3 regions of the Novipirellula rosea genome follow, and region 1 is predicted to be linked to each of the others. Evidence: riboswitches for the same ligand, from Rfam matches in the RefSeq annotation. Region 1 holds a riboswitch; each other region holds the start of a gene.
What was found. A riboswitch is a leader RNA that binds a small molecule or an ion and turns the genes downstream of it on or off. The one in region 1 is predicted to bind cobalamin.
Positions count from the first base shown of each region.

Region 2: linked by a shared signal. The riboswitch ahead of ABD971_RS35125 (ribonucleoside-diphosphate reductase subunit alpha) and the one ahead of ABD971_RS31610 (DUF1559 family PulG-like putative transporter) in region 1 are both predicted to bind cobalamin.
Region 3: linked by a shared signal. The riboswitch ahead of ABD971_RS33250 (DUF1559 family PulG-like putative transporter) and the one ahead of ABD971_RS31610 (DUF1559 family PulG-like putative transporter) in region 1 are both predicted to bind cobalamin.

Region 1 is NZ_BAABGA010000109.1:39,023-41,278, reverse strand. Features, by position in the region: gene ABD971_RS31615 (DUF4465 domain-containing protein) at 1-187, opposite strand, end outside; gene ABD971_RS31610 (DUF1559 family PulG-like putative transporter) at 270-1,151, opposite strand; cobalamin riboswitch at 1,385-1,672, opposite strand; gene ABD971_RS31605 (3-deoxy-manno-octulosonate cytidylyltransferase) at 1,810-2,256, shown strand, end outside.
Region 2 is NZ_BAABGA010000120.1:817,328-819,583, reverse strand. Features, by position in the region: gene ABD971_RS35130 (Kelch repeat-containing protein) at 1-165, shown strand, start outside; cobalamin riboswitch at 464-718, shown strand; gene ABD971_RS35125 (ribonucleoside-diphosphate reductase subunit alpha) at 1,024-2,256, shown strand, end outside.
Region 3 is NZ_BAABGA010000120.1:247,904-250,159, reverse strand. Features, by position in the region: gene ABD971_RS33250 (DUF1559 family PulG-like putative transporter) at 1-839, opposite strand, end outside; cobalamin riboswitch at 1,035-1,234, opposite strand; gene ABD971_RS33245 (polyprenyl synthetase family protein) at 1,430-2,256, shown strand, end outside.

The sequences.
Region 1 (2,256 bases):
TACCGGGGGTGTATTGCTTCCAATCGGTTGCCCAGGCGATGATCGCGGGATCGTCCATCGCGATCGCCGTACTGCCGAATTGGCCCGCCGCAGGTGCGTACGGCCCGGCGGCCAGCAAACGTCGATCCTCGAGTAGTTCGGTAGTGAGTCGGCGGCGACGGCGAAGTTGGTTTGTACGTTGACGCATATTAGGTGTTTATCGTGTGGAGTTTATCCGTGTGCGGAAGCTCAATCTCGAGCGACACAGGACGTTACAAACAGTATGAAAATCAAAAATCGGAGACCACTTCGTGACCCGCACGCGTGCAAATTGCCGCTAACACAGTCAGATCCATGCTCTCGTTGAGGAAACGAACCGATCCATCGGCAAAGGCAGCATTGACACCCTGCGGATGAAAACTTCGCATGTCGTTTTCAAAACTGGGTGCCTTGTTGATCGGGAAGGCTTGATCAAACAAGTTCTTTCCGTTGATCCATTGGCCATCCGGAAAATCAGCGTCCTCGGATACCACGACCGTCGTCGACGTGCCGTCCAAGATGTCACGAAAACGCATCGCTCGGTCGTAAATCATCACGCCCGAGGGTGGATTGTTGGTGGTCAGAATTCGTTCACCGTAGATGCCGCCGTAATCGGTCACGCCGCGACCTTTTTTCAAATTGTCACTGCGAGGTGTCGAGGGACAAATGAATGTCGAAATGACCGATGCTGCGGCCGCGGCGTTTTTCGGATCGTCGTAGGGAACGTCGAAATTAATCTGCTGCCAAACGGCGGTCTGTTCGATCTGCGGCAACATCATTGCCGACCAAGCGAACTCTTTGCCGTTAAGCCACAGCGGGCGAGGCTGGATTACGCCGATGGGAAACTGGTTGAACGCGGCGTGATAGTTCTGCAGCCCCAGCCCGATCTGATGCAAACGACTGTGACACTGCATCCGACGTGCGGCCTCGCGAGCCGCCTGAACCGCCGGCAATAGCAATCCGACGAGGGTTCCGATGATCGCAATCACGACCAACAACTCGATCAGCGTGAAGCCGCGTTGCTGACCGCAGGTTCGTGATCGATGGAGGTGTGAGCGCGAAACCGACTGCGGATGACAGACTGGAAGCCTATCCCACAGCGGGTTTGTTCGTTCACAATCGAGGAACCTCATCGACGTACCGCCAACGATTTAAAGGGGAAAGACCGAGTGGATGTTGCCGGATGTCCACCGCTGGGTTCGCAAACGCGAAGGGCAGGGGAGGGTAGCCGACAGCATTCATGCCTAGGAAAATCAACAACAACGGCTCACTGCAAAACGCCTTTTGCACAGCGAGACGGTCCGATCGTGACGCTAACCTCACCCAAGAAGGTTTTTCGAGAATCGCGGCGTGGGCAGCGAGTTCCAAAGCATCCGGTGACGCGGTAGGTCTTCTGACTTAGGATGCATGCCAGCTTCTTCCGCCTTCTCATTCCCAAATTGGCCGACGCCCGATGGCGACAAACGCGATTTGAAGAACAATGGCACGAAAGAGTGAGAAGTTGGCGGTTCGCGAAAACGTCACTAGAAGCGACATTCCTCTGCGAACAACATCCGTTACAGCGGCCGGGCCGTCTCGGAATTTCACCGAAGTTCCCTGTTTCCGCAAAATCCAAGATCCGTTGACTTTGCGGCACCGCTCACCGTTAATTGACGACTCTATCGGCTTGCCAAATCATTGTCAAACGCCCAAGTTGCAAGGTCGCCCCCGTTTTACCTTGACCCACTTTTGACGGAATCATGAGGGGCGTGAGCATGAATTTTCTCAAAACACGAGGACTTCGGAATCCTGATGAACAATCGCTGCATGATCGTCATTCCCGCTCGCTTGGCTTCGACTCGGCTCCCCGAAAAACTGCTTCGCAGCGCAGGGGGCAAGTCGATACTCCGTCATACCTGGGAAGCCGCATCGAAAGCCAGCGTTGCCGACGCCGTGGTGGTTGCGGTCGACGATCCTAAACTTGCGGACGAAGTGAACTCGTTCGGCGGCCGATGCGTGATGACCCGCGTCGACTGCCCCAGTGGGACCGATCGGATTGCCGAAGTCGCCGCCCAATTCCCTGATTTTGATGTGTTCATCAACGTCCAAGGGGACGAGCCTGAAATTGACCCCGCGACGGTGGACCTTGTCGGGACAGTGCTGATCAACGATGACCAGGCCGATATCGCCACGATCGGAACCCCCATCCGAAGCGAGTCACTGCTGCACGACCCGGCCTGCGTCAAAATTGTCGTCGCG
Region 2 (2,256 bases), on a different contig from region 1:
CGACTGACCGCGGAGGGTGACGATTGGGAGATCGTAGGCAGCTATGATCCCGGACGTTTCTTTCACTGCATGTTGCCACTTGATCCCACATCGATGCTGATGGTGGGAGGTGCCAACATGTCGATCGGACGCTTCACGAATCTCGAGATCGTCGAAATCAAGTAGCGACGAACGAAGCACCGAGTTGCCACAGGGTAGCGTCGCCCCGCCGCATGACGGGGCAGTTTTCCCCGGCAAATCCTAACCCGACAAATCCTAACCCGACGCGTCAGCGAGGGACCGAGTCAAGATAAAGATTCCCCCCGCGAACGCTTCGAGTGATGACGAATGGGGAAGTCGGAAACCACGCACCTTGGGATCGAAATCTTTACTGTCGTCGTCACGGAATCTCGCGAAAAACGCGTCCAAACGAAAACAAACGACATTGTGCTAGCAAAGCATTGACGTCGCCGCGTCAGCTGTTAGATTCTTAAGCGTTCGTGGTGACTTGCGGTGTTTCTACACTCGCGAGTGAACAGGGAACTCCGGTGAAATTCCGGGATGGTCCAGCCGCTGTGAACTGCCCTCGGATGCGTAAATCAAAAGCATCCAAACCGAAACTCTTTCATTAAAACACGCCATTGCTCGGGAAACCTGTGAGACAGGAAATCGGGGCGAGAAGGCTGCGAGAACTCGGTCGGCAGTGAGTCAGAAGACCTACCACGAAATAGACGATTTTGGGCCCTCTTGGATTGGGGTGATCGTTGCGATGTGATTCGACGGGACGTCTGCCGAAAGCCGATTGGCTGCTCTGGCAAATTGCTTTTCTGTGAATCGCCTCGATTTGTTTTTCATTGTTCGCAGAGCTTCTGCTCGATCACTGCCGTCGCCGTTTCGCCAAGCTAACTGAACGTCCATGCAGAAATGGTTTTCAGTATGTGCTGAGAGTACGCGCGAACCCATTGGGCCAACCCCGCCACGGTATTTGCAATCCGTCGCTGGCCAAAGATCGAACCGAGCTAGCACCGCAGACTTAGGATGACCATGTCTAAGACGACTTCGGCACAGGCAAGCCCCACCACCACCGTATTGAAAGTCCGCAAACGCGATGGTCGCGAAGTCGACATGGATCGCGGTCGCATCGAATCGGCAATCGAAAAAGCGTTTCGCGCGGAATTGAACCTCGCCGAAGGCCAACCGCTTGCCTCACAAATCGAGCAAGACGTGCTGGCGATCATCGACCAAGTCTACGACTTCGCCTCGGGGGATGCGGCGTCGGGCTGCCTGAGTGTCGAACAGATCCAGGACGTGGTCGAAATTGGATTGATGCAGCGAGAGCATTTTCGAGTCGCGCGTCGTTACATCCTGTACCGAACCGAACACGCACGACTGCGAGCGGTCCGTCACGTCGACTCGGGACTTGACGAATTGTCGATCGACAACAGCAGTTCCGTCCCGCAGTTGCGACTGCAGATTGAACCGGGGGTGTATGTCGCATTTTCCGAAGCCAAGTTAAAAGCATTTCTCGAATCGATTCCCGAGTCGACGCTACCGAACATCGAGACCAGCGAGATCGTCGCCGAAGTCATTCGCGGATCATTCGACGGAATGACCCCCGAAGACATCGCCCGCGCCCTCGTGCTTTCGGCTCGCAGTCGTATCGAGCGAAGCATGGACTACGACCGCTTTGCTGCGGCAATGCAGCTGGCCATCGTATATCGCCAAACGCTCGGATTGACACAAATTGACGAGGACTTTGCGGACACTTATCGCGATCGTTTTGAACACTACGTGATCGAAGGGATTCGCTGTGGTCGATTGTCCGAACAGCTGCGTAGTTTCGATCTTTCCAGAATCGCCGACGCCTTGCTCCCCGAACGAGACAAGTTGTTTCGCTATTTGGGCGTCCAGACGATTTACGACCGCTACCTGCTGCATGTCGATGGCCGCCGCATCGAAACCCCGCAATACTTTTGGATGCGAGTCGCGATGGGGTTAGCACTTCGTGAAGATGAAGACCAGCGAACCGACCGTGCAATCGAGTTCTATCAACTGCTGTCGTCGTTCCGGTTCACCAGTGCGACGCCGACCTTGTTCAACTCGGGAACTCAGCATCCGCAATTGAGCAGCTGCTATTTGACCACGGTGCAAGACGATTTGGCTCACATTTTCAAAAGCATTGGCGACAACGCGATGCTTTCCAAATGGGCGGGCGGGCTAGGCAACGATTGGACGAGCGTCCGTGCCACTGGATCATTGATCAAAGGAACCAACGGG
Region 3 (2,256 bases), on a different contig from region 1:
GGGCGGATCGCGGTGTTGCCATCGGGCAGTGCCCCGTCCACTGTGAAGCCTTTGTTATGACTGGCCCACACGCCGCCGGTTGGAAACGGACGCGTAACACTGGAACTGCCGCTCCACGTTTTCGGAGACGCCCCATCGCCGACGAGTCGACCGTTTTGGAAAAGCTCGGGTCGTCCCGCACACTCGACCACTAGCAGGGTGTTTGACAAACCATCGATAACATCCGAGAGCCGGACGGCGGTCGATTTTAGAATCCCACAATTTCGAGGATCATGAAGTTGCTGCGATGGGGGCAACACGGCGTTGAGCTGCGTCCCAACTCCTCCGACGTTGGCGTAATCGGTTGTTGCGCCGTCATAGAAATCACGAGCGGACAATGTGTACGAGGTCGTCGTGGCATTGGCATAATCGACCAGCACGGTCCACTCGAAACCACGACGCTCGGGAACCGACGGACAGCTCATGGCGGGCACTTTGGCATTCACCGCCTCCGCGTTTTCTGGATCGTGCCAGTGGTAATTTCCATCAAAGGATTGGAACAAGCCATCTTGTTCAATAAATGGCAGCACCGCCGTGAACCAGCTGCCGCGTTTGGTAATGAACCCTTTTCCTTGACTCGGAGAGGACGACTGCGCTGGCCAAACCCGATATGCGGACTCGTAATTGTGCAGTGCCAATCCGATCTGTTTCAGATTGTTTCCACACTGCATTCGTCTCGCCGCCTCGCGGGCGGCCTGGACCGCGGGCAATAGCAGCCCGACTAAGACGCCGATGATTGCGATCACCACCAGCAATTCGACCAACGTGAAACCTCGTGACCGACAAAAACGCTTGCTCATCTTGTTCCTCGAGTGAATGAGCGGAGGCGTAAACCTCCGGCGCAGCCCCCCCGGCAGGATTGATCGATCACGTATCACGACTCACGCGCAGACAAACGAAGACCGCATCACGACCACGCTGCGGCCGCGATACCATTCCCGAAATCATCAAGGTAGAGACGCGATAGTTCCCAATTCCCCGAGGGTACTACCACAACTAAAAATGACGTTTGGGCAGGTCTTCTGGCTCCCGGATTATTTGTCCCCCACGCCTTCCCAAGGTCGATTCGACCACAGTGGCATTGTGCGGGGTTCATTTCCGGTTACAGCGGCGGGACCGCAACGGATTTGCACCGTTTTCCCTATTCTCTGAAGCGACGACAGGTCGATTCAGCACCCAAGTCTTGACGAAGTATGCGGCTCGAAAGCATCGATGTCAACGAGAGCCCGGCCGGGCCGGGGACGCTAAGCCCTATCGCCAAAACCGCGATTTGTTGCCAAGCTATGGCTGGAATTAACGTCGCGGCTAGAAATCGTTAAATTTCTAGCAAGCTAGCGGGGGGATTGTCGGTTGCTTCGCGTGCTTTATTGCGGTTCCATTGGAATGTGGTATGCCGCATTGGCTCGTCCATCCTGTTTCACTTAACGGTTTCGCCGAAATGGATTCGACCTCAACCTTTCACGCTGCTCAATTGACGACGGAAAATGACAGCGAATCTCGCCCTAGCGAATCCAACGGCCACGCGACGTCGCGTGTCTTGGCCGACCAATTTGCCAAGTTGTATGGCCCGATCGCGTCGGACCTCGTTCGCGTCGAAAAACGGTTCCACCAAGAGCTGCAGTCGCCTTATGAATCGCTCGTTCCGGTACTCCGCCACGGCACTCAATTAGGCGGAAAACGGTTGCGGCCAGCGATGTTGCTGTTGGCGGCCTCGGCCGTCGGATCGGTTCGCGAGGACCACGTGGTGCTCGGCGTCGTGATCGAAATGGTCCATACCGCCACGCTGATCCACGATGACGTGCTTGATGATGCGGATACCCGTCGCCATGTGCCCACGGTCAATGCCAAGTGGAACAACCACACCAGCATCTTGTTGGGAGACTATCTTTTCGCCCAAAGTTTCCGTTTGGCGGCAACCTTGCCATCGACCGAAGCATGCCGCTGGATCGGTGAAGCGTCGCGTTTGGTGTGCGAAGGCGAGATGCGGCAAGTGTTGAAGCGGGATGTTTTGGACATCGACGAGACGACCTACATCGAAATGATTCAGGGTAAGACCGCTGAGCTGTGCCGAGTCGCCTGCCAATTGGGATCCCATTTCGCCGACGGCAGTCCCGAAGTCACCGCGTCGCTTGCCGAGTACGGTGATTCGCTGGGCATCGCGTTCCAAATCGCCGACGATTACCTCGATCTGTGGGGCAGCGACGAACGAGTCGGCAA